2 linked regions of the Metabacillus sp. KUDC1714 genome follow. The protein of the gene in region 1 interacts with the protein of each later gene in a pairwise test. Links are inferred from orthologs where the notes say so. Each region holds a gene or a part of one and is shown on either strand. Other genes may lie near its edges.

Region 1 (5,631 bases):
AGGATCTAAGGTTGTGGAGTCATTATTAACATCCATACCTGCGAGTGAGCTGGCGGTGAGTGTTCGAAATCCTGAGAAAGCAGAAGGACTTCGAGCTCGAGGAGTAGAGATTCGAAAAGGTGATTTTGACCATCCAGAAACATTAGATGATGCTTTTAAAGGGATTGATCGTTTATTAATTATTTCTGCAGATGGTGATAATGATACAAGAATTCGTCAACATACAAATGCAGTGCAAGCAGCTGAACGTGCAGGGATAAAATTTATTGCATACACGAGTATCGCAAATGCAACAGAAAGCAAAAATTTAATGGCTCCTCCTCATGTCTCGACAGAAGCAGCCATCTTGAAGACGGGTATCCCATATTCTTTCTTACGTAATAATTGGTATTTGGAAAATGAAATTGATAGCATTCAAGGTGCTATGGCAGGAGCTCCATGGGTAACTTCTGCTGGAGCTGGTAAAGTTGGCTGGGCACTACAACAAGATTATGCAGATGCAGCAGCAGCAGTTCTTTTAGGTGAAGGGAACGAAAATACAGTTTATGAACTTTCTGGCCCTCTTTTAACTCAAGAAGAATTAGTGACGGCTATTGGTGCTGTATTAGGCAAAGAAATACCTGTACAACAAGTTGGTGACGAAGAATATGCCGAAATAATGAAAGGCTTAGGTTTACCTGAATTTGTCATTCCGATTGTAGTAGGAATTTAAGAAAGCATTCGAAATGGTTCACTTGAAATTGAAAGCAATGATTTTGAAAAAGTTCTTGGTCGCCCAGTTACGCCAATCAAAGAGGCACTTACACACATTGTAAATGCAAACTCTCAATCAAACTAAATAGATAATTCCAAAAATTAATCATGTAGATAAACCGACCTTCGTACGAGAAAAAGTCAGCTTTTAAGTTGATGTTGGACTCGGATGAGAAATAGGTCATCCTGGAATGTTCCTATTGACCTTAAAATACGATCTAGGCGCTTTTTGGTACAAGAGCTTGATATCCTTAGCTAGACCAATACTCTAATATTGCACAAAAATTTGCACAGACTTAATTTATTTCATTGAATTTTATTAACTCATTTTACAGTCACTAGCCAAAAACGTTGATTTATCAATACTTATTTAACTCGATCCTATTACATTTAACTCTATTAATTTCCCACCCAATTTTGACAGGGTAGGGGTCGGGGGATTCAAATCTTTCTCGGATCATCATAACAGGCCCTTGGTAATCCTTGATTATCAAGGTTTTTTATATATAACAGAGTACTTGAATAACAAGTAACGATTTCTACCTTCCCATTTATCTCCTATAGCCAACCTTTCATTGTTTTTAATTCTTTTGTAGCGTGTTCATTGTTCTTATGGACTTTTTAGTTTTGGGTGACTTGAAAATGTAACCCTGTTTTGTATGAATTAATGCTTGTTTTACATGTGTTTTTCCTTCCCATAAGTTGATATGATCCCATTCTAGTGAACTCCTCGACGCATTCCTGTTGAAACTGAGGGAGTTTAAGTACAATGTTTCACAAATTAAAAGACGAGCTTCCCTTCCCTATCAGGGCCTCGGCTTTTCTTGTGATTAGATATTATTTAATGAGCAATCAGCATAATATACCTTCATTTTTCAGAATTTGCTTTATCGGGAATCACCTGATTTAAAATGCCAAGATAGTGCTTTTTATTTGTTGCAAATTTAGAGTTTTATAGCAGTTAAAACAATAACTTGTTACTTCTGGGTCCATTTGGGTAAATTAATTTAAATGAAAATGTTCAAAAGAAGGGAATGTAGCAAATGTTTGATTATACTGTAGCAACAAATAATAGTATAAAGGAAGCAATATCTAGTCTGGAATTAAGTCTAAAGGAAGAAAAGTTTGGGGTATTATGGATGTTTGATATTAAAGAAAAGCTACAAGAGAAAGGACTGGAGTTTGAATCAGACTATCTAGTTTTAGAAGTGTGTAACCCGTATGAAGCCGAGAGAGTATTGAAAGAAAATTTATTAGTTGGTTATTTTCTGCCATGTAAAATTGTTGTTTATAGTGACAATGGCAAAACGAAAATTGGAATGCCAAGACCTACTGCTTTAATAAATTTAGTAAACAATGAGGAAGTAAAAAAGCTTGCTAATGATATTGAGCTAAGATTAATTAATTGTATTAATAAAAGCATTCTAAGTTAAAAAAATCAATCATTCCAATCTTTCATTGTATTTTTACTTAGGGGTTATTATGTATGTACATATAAGAATGTAACAGAGTGATTTATGAAAATTTATATTGTGCACGAAGTATTAAAGATTTGTGGTTTGTTTTTTCTTATAAAGTTGCTTATAAAAAAGAAATTAAGAGGATGTTGACAATATACCCTACACGGTATATTATGAATCATGTAAGTTGTTCCTTTTGCTACAAATTAGGGAGGAGCCTTTCACATGGTAATATTCTATTTATTTGTGCTAATAAGTATCAACCATTTCTTATTTATAAGGTATTATCCCATTTATGGATTACATGTTATTGATAAGAAAGAGATTGAGATAAATAATCATTTTGCTATTGATATAAGGGATTATAACGAAGCCTATAAGGATCCGGTATATCCAGGAATCAATATTCCAATTGCATACCTTAAAAGATACTACAGTGAAATTCCCAATAATGACCTAGTAGTCGTTGCCTCAAATTGTATGGAAAGAAATGTTGGGGTTCGAATCCTTCGTAAAAAGGGCTTTAAGGTTATTGGATATACAATTCCTTCCCAAAAGAAAATAGTAAATGAAAAACAAATAAGTACAGAAAGTTATTGTTAAAGGAGGAATTGAAGATGGAGTATAATGATCAAATGAAAAATAGAGTAAAGCGTATTGAGGGACAACTTAGAGGTATTTTAAGAATGATGGAAGAAGGAAAAGATTGTAAGGAAGTCATCACACAGTTGTCTGCAGCAAGAACTGGAATTGATCGAACAATCGGTGTTGTTGTCAGTTCCAATTTAGTAGAATGTGTTCGTAATGCTGAGGAAACTGGAGAACACAGTACAGAAGAATTAGTGAAAGAAGCAGTGAATTTACTTGTTAAGAGTAGATAATCAAAGGGTTGACACCCTCTTTCATTTATACTAATATATACCCGTAGGGGTAGAGGTAATTAAGATTAGGAGGATTAATCAATGAATATTGATAAAGTTTTAGATGCAAAAGGTTTAGCATGTCCAATGCCAATTGTTAAAACAAAAAAAGCAATGAATGAGTTAGAATCGGGTCAAGTATTAGAAATTCATGTTACTGATAAGGGTGCAAAAAATGATTTAACTGCTTGGGCTAGATCAGGTGGTCATGAATTTTTAAAACATGAGGAAGAAGATCAAATACTAAAATTCTGGATTAAAAAAGGGTAAAAAATTTAATGAATTATATACCTGTAGGGGTAAATAGAGGAGGAACTACTGTGACAGACAAGAAGAAGACAACGATTGTATTATTCAGTGGTGAATATGATAAGGCAATGGCTGCTTATATAATTGCGAACGGTGCAGCTGCCTATGATCATGAAGTAACGATCTTTCACACATTTTGGGGATTAAATGCTCTGCGTAAAGATGAAAATATTCAAGTGAAGAAAGGTTTTATGGAAAAGATGTTCGGCAAAATGATGCCTAGAGGGGCAGAAAAAATGGGATTGTCAAAAATGAACTTTGCTGGTTTCGGTCCAAAAATGATCAAAGATGTTATGAAGAAGCACAATGCCTTGCCTCTTTCGAATTTAATTGAAATGGCACAAGAACAAGATGTGAAATTAGTAGCATGTACGATGACAATGGATTTACTCGGTCTTCAAGAAGAAGAACTTTTAAATAATATTGAGTATGCAGGTGTTGCTGCATACCTTGCAGATGCAGAAGATGGAAACGTGAATTTATTCATCTAAGTAAGTTAAATAGGGGGATACTCCCCTAAGTATTTAAGGAGGATATATATGGAATACATTAACTATTTAGTTATTGCCCTTTTCATTTTTCTCATTCTGAACCGAATCATTCCAGTTAAAGGTATAAGACATATCTCAACAGTTGAATTGAAAAATGAACTAAAAGATAAGAATAAGCAATTTATAGATGTCAGAACGCCTAGTGAATTTAAAGGGAATCGTATTAAAGAATTTAAAAATATTCCACTTCATGAACTCGGCCAGAAAGCTGAGAAGGCATTATCAAAAGACAAAGAAGTCGTTGTGATTTGTCAAAGTGGCATGAGAAGTCAAAAGGCTAGTAAAATACTGAAAAAATTAGGTTATACAAATGTGACAAATGTAAAGGGCGGTATGGGCGCTTGGAGATAAAAGGAGGCTATTAAAAATGAAACAATTTACGGCAAAAGAAGTAGAAAACATGTTAATTCAAGGTCAAAGTGTAAACATCATTGACGTGAGAGAAGTGGAAGAGGTAGAAGCTGGGAAGATTCCTGGTGCCTTTCACATTCCATTAGGATTATTAGAATTTCGAATGAATGAACTAAATAAATCAAAAGAATATATCATGGTTTGTCGTTCTGGTGCAAGAAGTGGTCGTGCTTACCAATTTCTTGAAAGCCATGGGTACAATGTAATTAATATGACTGGTGGAATGCTTGACTGGGAAGGCGAAACAAACTAATTTTTTTTAAAAATAATTATACCCCAATGGGTAATTAGGAGGATCTTTATAATGAACTCATTAAAAACAGATTTATTAGTGGATGCGAAAGGATTAGCGTGCCCAATGCCAATTGTCAGAACAAAGAAAGCGATGAATGAAATCGAAGCAGGGCAGGTTTTAGAGGTTCAAGCAACAGATAAAGGTTCAAAGGCTGATATTCAAGCTTGGGCAAAAAGCTCTGGTCATCAATATTTAGGTACACTTGAAGAAGACGATGTTCTTAAGCATTACCTACGTAAATCTTCAAATGAAGAAACTGTTGAAAGAAAACATCCATATGTAACAAGTAACGAAGAACTTGAGAAAAAATTAGAAGCTAGAGCAAACATTGTTGTGTTAGATGTAAGGGAATCTGCCGAATATGCATTTAACCATATTCCAAACGCGATTTCGATTCCGTTAGGCGAATTGGATGAGCGTGTAAGTGAATTGGATAAAGATGATGAAATTTATGTAGTGTGTCGAACTGGAAGTCGTAGTGATCTCGCGTCTCAAAAATTAGCTGAAAAGGGTTTTACGAAAGTAAATAATGTTGTACCGGGTATGATTGCTTGGTCAGGAATAACGTCCACATAAATAAGTAAGGAAGAAATCTATATTATTGAAGGAATAGAAGTTGGCGGAGCTGTAACATTTTTAGAATTTGCAAGTGATGTGGAAGTACCACTTACTTTCTAAATACCAATTATTTTTTTAAACTCAAATATACCATAGGGGGTAATTAGGATGACTGTTAAAGCTATGACTTCAAAAAAAGTAACAAGAAAGGTATTTAATAAAGAAGCATTATTTATTCTTGATGTTCGTAATGAAGGAGATTTTCAAGACTGGAAGATAGAAGGAGAAAATTTTGCTTATCTAAATATCCCATATTTTGAATTGCTAGATGGTGTTGAAGAAATTTTAGAAAAGATTCCATCTGATAAAGAAGT
Region 2 (5,851 bases), 970 kb from region 1 along the record:
TCAATAACTTCTTTTACTTTTTCGTTGTGACCAACAACAATTAAACCACCTGTTTTAGCACGTAAGACATTCTCAATTCCTTCCCTTATTGGTGTTCCAGGTGCAACGAATTGTAAAATTTCATTTAACGTCCGTTCACCTGATATACTCTCTATCTTTGTCATGTACTATCCTCCTAACGTTTTATGGAGAGCCTCCGCTACATTCTTCACTCCAATAATCTCGATATCATCTGGAGGGTTCCATCCACCTATATTTGCCTCTGGAATAATCGCCCTTTTAAAACCAAGCTTTGCTGCCTCCATTACTCTTTGTTCAATCCTAGAAACTCTACGGACTTCACCAGTTAACCCCACTTCACCAATAATGACATCAGTTGGTTTTGGGGGTGCATCCTTAAAACTTGATGCAATGCTTACAGCAACTGCTAAATCGATAGCAGGTTCATCAAGCTTCACTCCACCAGCAACTTTTAAATACGCATCTTGATTTTGAAGAAGCAAGCCAACTCGTTTTTCTAAAACTGCCATTAATAAAGGTACACGGTTGTGATCAATTCCTGTTGCCATTCTTCTAGGGTTACCGAAGCTAGTTGGTGAAATTAAGGCTTGAATCTCGACAAGAACAGGTCTCGTTCCCTCCATTGAAGCTACAACAGTTGAACCAGCTGCGCCTTTTGATCTTTCTTCTAGAAATATTTCTGAGGGATTTTGCACCTCTTCTAGACCAGATTCCTTCATCTCAAATATTCCCATTTCATTTGTTGAACCAAACCGATTCTTTACAGCACGTAATATACGATACGTATGATGTCTTTCTCCTTCAAAATATAGAACAGTATCAACCATATGTTCCAATAATCTCGGTCCAGCGATTGACCCTTCTTTCGTTACATGACCCACAATAAAGATGGCAATACCTTTTGTTTTCGCAATTCTCATAAGTTCTGCAGTAGATTCTCTTACCTGTGACACACTTCCAGGAGCAGAGCTTATTTCGCTATGGAATACTGTTTGGATTGAATCGACAACCACAAATGCAGGGTTTGTTTCTTCAATCGCCCTTGAAATAAAACTTAAATCTGTTTCAGACAAAACAAATAGTTTATTTGCTTTAACCCCTAAGCGGTCAGCCCTTAGTTTTGTTTGTTTTACTGATTCTTCTCCTGAAATATACAATACATCATTTCCATTTTCAGCTAACTGTGATGATACTTGCAGTAAAAGTGTAGACTTGCCAATCCCAGGATCTCCACCAATTAATACAAGGGAGCCCTTAACAATACCGCTTCCTAAGACACGGTTAAATTCTTTTAGATTTGTAAAAATCCTTGGTTCTTGGGTTGTTTCTATATTTGTAATCGGAGAAGGCTTTTGTACCGTTTGGGTGGAATGAGCAAAAACCGCCTTCCGAGGTGAAGTAGGCTTTAAAACTTCCTCTGTCATTGTATTCCATTCACCACAACCCGGACATTTCCCCATCCATTTAGGTGATTCATATCCACATGTTTGACAAATAAACTTTACCTTCGTTTTAGCCATATACGTGTTCCTCTCTTATAGATACCAAGTAGTCAAGCTAATTATGATTCCTATCCTTAATTATAAGAAATAATGGAGACTTTGAGGAGCATTATTAGAAAGTGCAAGTGCCTAGGTCTGTCCCAACACAATAGGATGTACATGGGAATGTAAGAACTCAGCACTGAAGCTATAAATGATAACTTTATATAAAAATTTTAACTTTTTATTTATATAAAGAAAGTGAGGCACACTTTACGCGGTATGCCTCAACTTACAGTCTTGTTATTTAGTTTTAACTTCTTCTTTTTCAGTTGTTTTTACAACAAATTCACCATTATCTACATCTAGAATTATCTTATGACCTTTATTAATATTACCTCTTAATAATTCTTCAGAAAGACGATCTTCAACATTTTTCTGAATAGAACGACGGAGCGGTCTAGCACCGTATTCAAGATCAATTCCTTCATCTGCAATTTTTTCTATAGCAGAGTCTGTTAACTCTAATGATAGGTCCTGTTCTTTTAATCGTTTTGTTAATTGGTCAGACATTAGCGAAACAATTTCTTTTAAATGTTTCTTTTCTAATGAGTGGAATACAATAATCTCATCAATACGGTTAATGAACTCAGGTCGGAATGCGCGTTTTAACTCATTCATTACTTTGCCTTTCATATCCTTGTAATTTTGAGTTTCATCTTGAATGTTAAATCCAACATATTTATTACGCTTCAACTCACTTGCCCCAACATTAGATGTCATAATTAAAATTGTATTTCTAAAGTCTACTGTACGCCCCTTAGAGTCTGTTAGCCTTCCATCCTCTAATACCTGCAGAAGGATGTTAAAAACATCAGGATGAGCCTTTTCAATTTCGTCTAAAAGCACAACAGAGTATGGCTTTCTTCTCACCTTTTCAGTTAATTGACCACCTTCTTCATAACCTACATAGCCAGGAGGTGAACCAACTAAACGAGAAGTGGAGTGCTTCTCCATATACTCTGACATATCGATGCGAATCATCGAATCTTCATCACCGAAAATTGATTCTGCCAATGCCCTAGCAAGCTCAGTTTTACCTACACCTGTTGGTCCTAAGAAAATAAATGATCCAATTGGACGTTTAGGATCCTTTAACCCAGCTCGTGCACGACGAACTGCTTTTGCTACAGCAACTACAGCTTCTTCTTGACCAATAACTCTTGAATGTAAAAGACTCTCCATATTTAACAGCTTATCTGTTTCTGTTTGTGCTAATCTTGAAACTGGAACACCGGTCCAACTGGAGACTACCATCGCAATGTCTTCGACTGTTACTTCAGTATTCTCTTGACCTTGTTTTTCTTTCCATGTTTTCTTCGTTTCTTCAAGCTGTTCACGTAATCTTTGCTCCGTATCACGTAGGGATGCCGCTTTTTCAAACTCCTGACTTTGTACAGAAGCATCTTTTTCTTTGCGGATTTCATCAAGCTTTTGTTCTAGCTCTTTTAAGTTTGGTGGTGTCGTGAATGAACGTAATCGTACCTTTGAGCCAGCCTCATCAATTAAATCAATCGCTTTATCTGGTAGGAAGCGATCAGAAATATAACGATCAGATAATTTTACAGCAGCATCAATTGCTTCATCTGTAATCGATACTCTATGATGCGCTTCATAGCGGTCACGCAAGCCTTTTAAGATTTGAACACTTTCTTCAGCTGTTGGCTCATCGACCTGAATTGGTTGGAATCTACGTTCTAATGCAGCATCTTTCTCAATGTATTTTCGGTACTCATCAAGTGTAGTTGCACCAATACACTGTAATTCACCCCTAGCTAATGAAGGTTTCAAAATGTTAGAAGCATCGATTGCTCCCTCTGCACCACCAGCACCAATCAATGTGTGTAACTCATCGATAAATAGAATAATATTACCAGCTTGGCGGATTTCATCCATCACTTTTTTAAGTCTATCTTCAAATTCACCACGGTATTTTGTACCAGCAACTACAGTACCCATATCAAGTGTCATTACGCGCTTATCACGTAAGATTTCAGGAACCTCATTCTGAACGATTTGTTGAGCTAGCCCCTCTGCTATTGCTGTTTTACCAACACCTGGCTCACCAATTAAGACTGGGTTATTTTTTGTACGGCGACTTAATACTTCAATAACACGTTGAATTTCTTTACTTCTCCCGATAACTGGATCTAAACTTCCTTCTCTCGCAATCGAAGTTAAGTCTCTTGCAAGACTATCAAGTGTAGGTGTATTAGCATTGGTCATACCTCCACCTTGATGATTTGAAGATGTTTCATTACTGCCCAATAGCTGAAGAACCTGTTGTCTTGCTTTATTCAAGCTTACACCTAGATTGTTAAGGACTCTTGCCGCAACACCCTCACCTTCACGTATAAGTCCTAACAAAATATGTTCTGTTCCTACATAAGAATGACCTAACTTTCTTGCTTCATCCATTGATAGTTCAATTACTTTTTTAGCTCTAGGTGTGTAGTGGATTGTTTGAGAAGCATCTTGACCTCTTCCAATTAAACCTTCTACCTCTTTTTGGATCTTTTCTGGGCCTAGTCCTAATGCAAGTAAAGCCTTAGCTGCAATCCCTTCACCTTCACTAACTAGCCCCAGTAAAATATGTTCTGTACCTATATTGTTATGTCCTAAACGAACTGCTTCTTCTTGTGCTAAAGCAAGTACCTTTTGTGCGCGCTCTGTAAATCTTCCAAACATCATGATTCATCATCCTCCATCCATTTATTACGTTCCATTTCTAAGTTTAGCCGCTCTCTTATTAAAGCAGCTCGGCGAACATCTCTTTCATTTGGACGTAATGGTCCACCAAAATATTGTTGTAAAAATCCAGGTTGAGTTAAAATCATAAGTTCATTGAGAATATTACGAGATATATCTTTAATAATTCCTAAATCAATTCCCAATCTAACATCAGACAAACATTTTGCTGTCTCATTCGATTCAATTATTCGGCTATAAGTCAAAGTTCCGAATGATCTATACACTCTGTCTTCTAGCTGGTTTTGGGATGAGTTGTAAAGAGCTTCACGAGTAGCTCTTTCTTGGGTAATTAATTGTTGAACCACACTAATAAGATCTTCAACAATATCTTTCTCAGACTTACCTAATGTTATTTGATTTGAAATCTGAAAAATGTTGCCGATGGCCTCACTACCCTCACCATATATGCCTCTTACTACTAATCCAAGCTGATTAATTGCTGGGATAATTCTATTAACTTTTTGGGTAAGTACTAATGCAGGTAAATGCATCATGACCGATGCCCTTAATCCAGTCCCCACATTCGTAGGACAACTGGTTAAGTATCCCCTTCTTTCATCAAAAGCGTAGTCTACCTCTTCTTCAATCCAATCATCTAACTTGTTCGCCATATCCAACGCTTCCTCAAGTTGAAATCCTGGAAATAAACATTGAATCCGGATATGGTCCTCTTCATTTAACATTATGCTAACTTCCTCATTTTCAGAAAGTAAACATCCACCATAAATAGAGTTATCAGCTAGATTAGGACTTATTAGATGCTTTTCTACTAAAACCCTTTTCTGAATGGGCTGCATATCGTTCATCTTAAGCAGCTCCAGCTGACCAATTTCCTGAAATGTTTTATTTGCATATGTTGTTTCAAAGAAGTTAAGAACTTCTTGTGATTCTTCATTTGTAGAAACTGTAGGAAATTTAAACTGTTCCATATTACGTGCTAAGCGAATCCGACTACTTAATACAATGTCCGAATCCGGTCCTTCTTGACTCATCCAAGCACTCATTGCCTTATTCATAAAATTTTGGAGTGACATGATTATGATCCCTCCTCATGAAAGCTACTTATCCTTTTCTCAAGAGATCTTATTTGATCTCTTACTTTAGCAGCTTGCTCAAACTCTTCCTGTACAATGAATTCATGAATTTTAGTTTTCAGCTCATCTATTTGCTTGCGGATATGAATATCTCCCCCTATTCGCTCAGGGATTTTTCCTGAGTGAACAGTGTTCCCGCCATGAACTCGTTTAAGTATTGGGGTTATATGATTTTTAAAAGTAGGATAACAATTTGAACAGCCAAATCTTCCAACCTTTTTAAACTGATGTAAGGTCATTTTACATCGATCACATTGTGGTACATCACTAGCTTTAAAAACATTTTGTTCCTCTGTATTAGCAATATCAGATTCCATGTTAAGCAATCCAGTTAATAAATTATTTAAAGAAAATCCTGTGTTAACATTAAACATAAAAAGTTCACTATTTTCATGTGCGCAATGTTCACATATGTGGACTTCCGTTTTTTCTCCATTAATCACT

The links.
Region 2: the proteins of HUW50_RS14470 (region 1) and clpC interact in binary tests that used the Escherichia coli proteins (3 or more experiments, as listed by UniProt). The link is inferred for Metabacillus sp. KUDC1714 from one-to-one orthologs.

The regions. Positions count from the first base shown.
Region 1 is NZ_CP055263.1:3,038,133-3,043,763, forward strand. The notes cover bases 1,886-4,789. They hold HUW50_RS14470 (sulfurtransferase TusA family protein), read left to right. Parts: upstream 1,886-3,175; coding sequence 3,176-3,403; downstream 3,404-4,789. Other genes in these bases: HUW50_RS14455 (DUF302 domain-containing protein), read left to right, coding at 1,886-2,186; HUW50_RS14460 (rhodanese-like domain-containing protein), read left to right, coding at 2,439-2,816; HUW50_RS14465 (metal-sensitive transcriptional regulator), read left to right, coding at 2,831-3,094; HUW50_RS14475 (DsrE/DsrF/DrsH-like family protein), read left to right, coding at 3,454-3,933; HUW50_RS14480 (rhodanese-like domain-containing protein), read left to right, coding at 3,982-4,344. In the rest of the region: more of HUW50_RS14455, read left to right, coding at 1,797-1,885; more of HUW50_RS14490, read left to right, coding at 4,790-5,275; HUW50_RS14495 (MBL fold metallo-hydrolase), read left to right, coding at 5,426-5,631. UniProt on the Escherichia coli protein: Involved in thiosulfate metabolism.
Region 2 is NZ_CP055263.1:2,066,354-2,072,204, reverse strand. What follows is about bases 1,530-4,653. They hold clpC (ATP-dependent protease ATP-binding subunit ClpC), read right to left. Parts: upstream 4,254-4,653; coding sequence 1,806-4,253; downstream 1,530-1,805. Other genes in these bases: HUW50_RS09760 (protein-arginine kinase McsB), read right to left, coding at 4,250-4,653; radA (DNA repair protein RadA), read right to left, coding at 1,530-1,541. Also shown: DNA integrity scanning diadenylate cyclase DisA, read right to left, coding at 1-164; more of radA, read right to left, coding at 168-1,529; more of HUW50_RS09760, read right to left, coding at 4,654-5,347; HUW50_RS09755 (protein-arginine kinase activator protein McsA), read right to left, coding at 5,350-5,851. UniProt on the Escherichia coli protein: Part of a stress-induced multi-chaperone system, it is involved in the recovery of the cell from heat-induced damage, in cooperation with DnaK, DnaJ and GrpE. Acts before DnaK, in the processing of protein aggregates.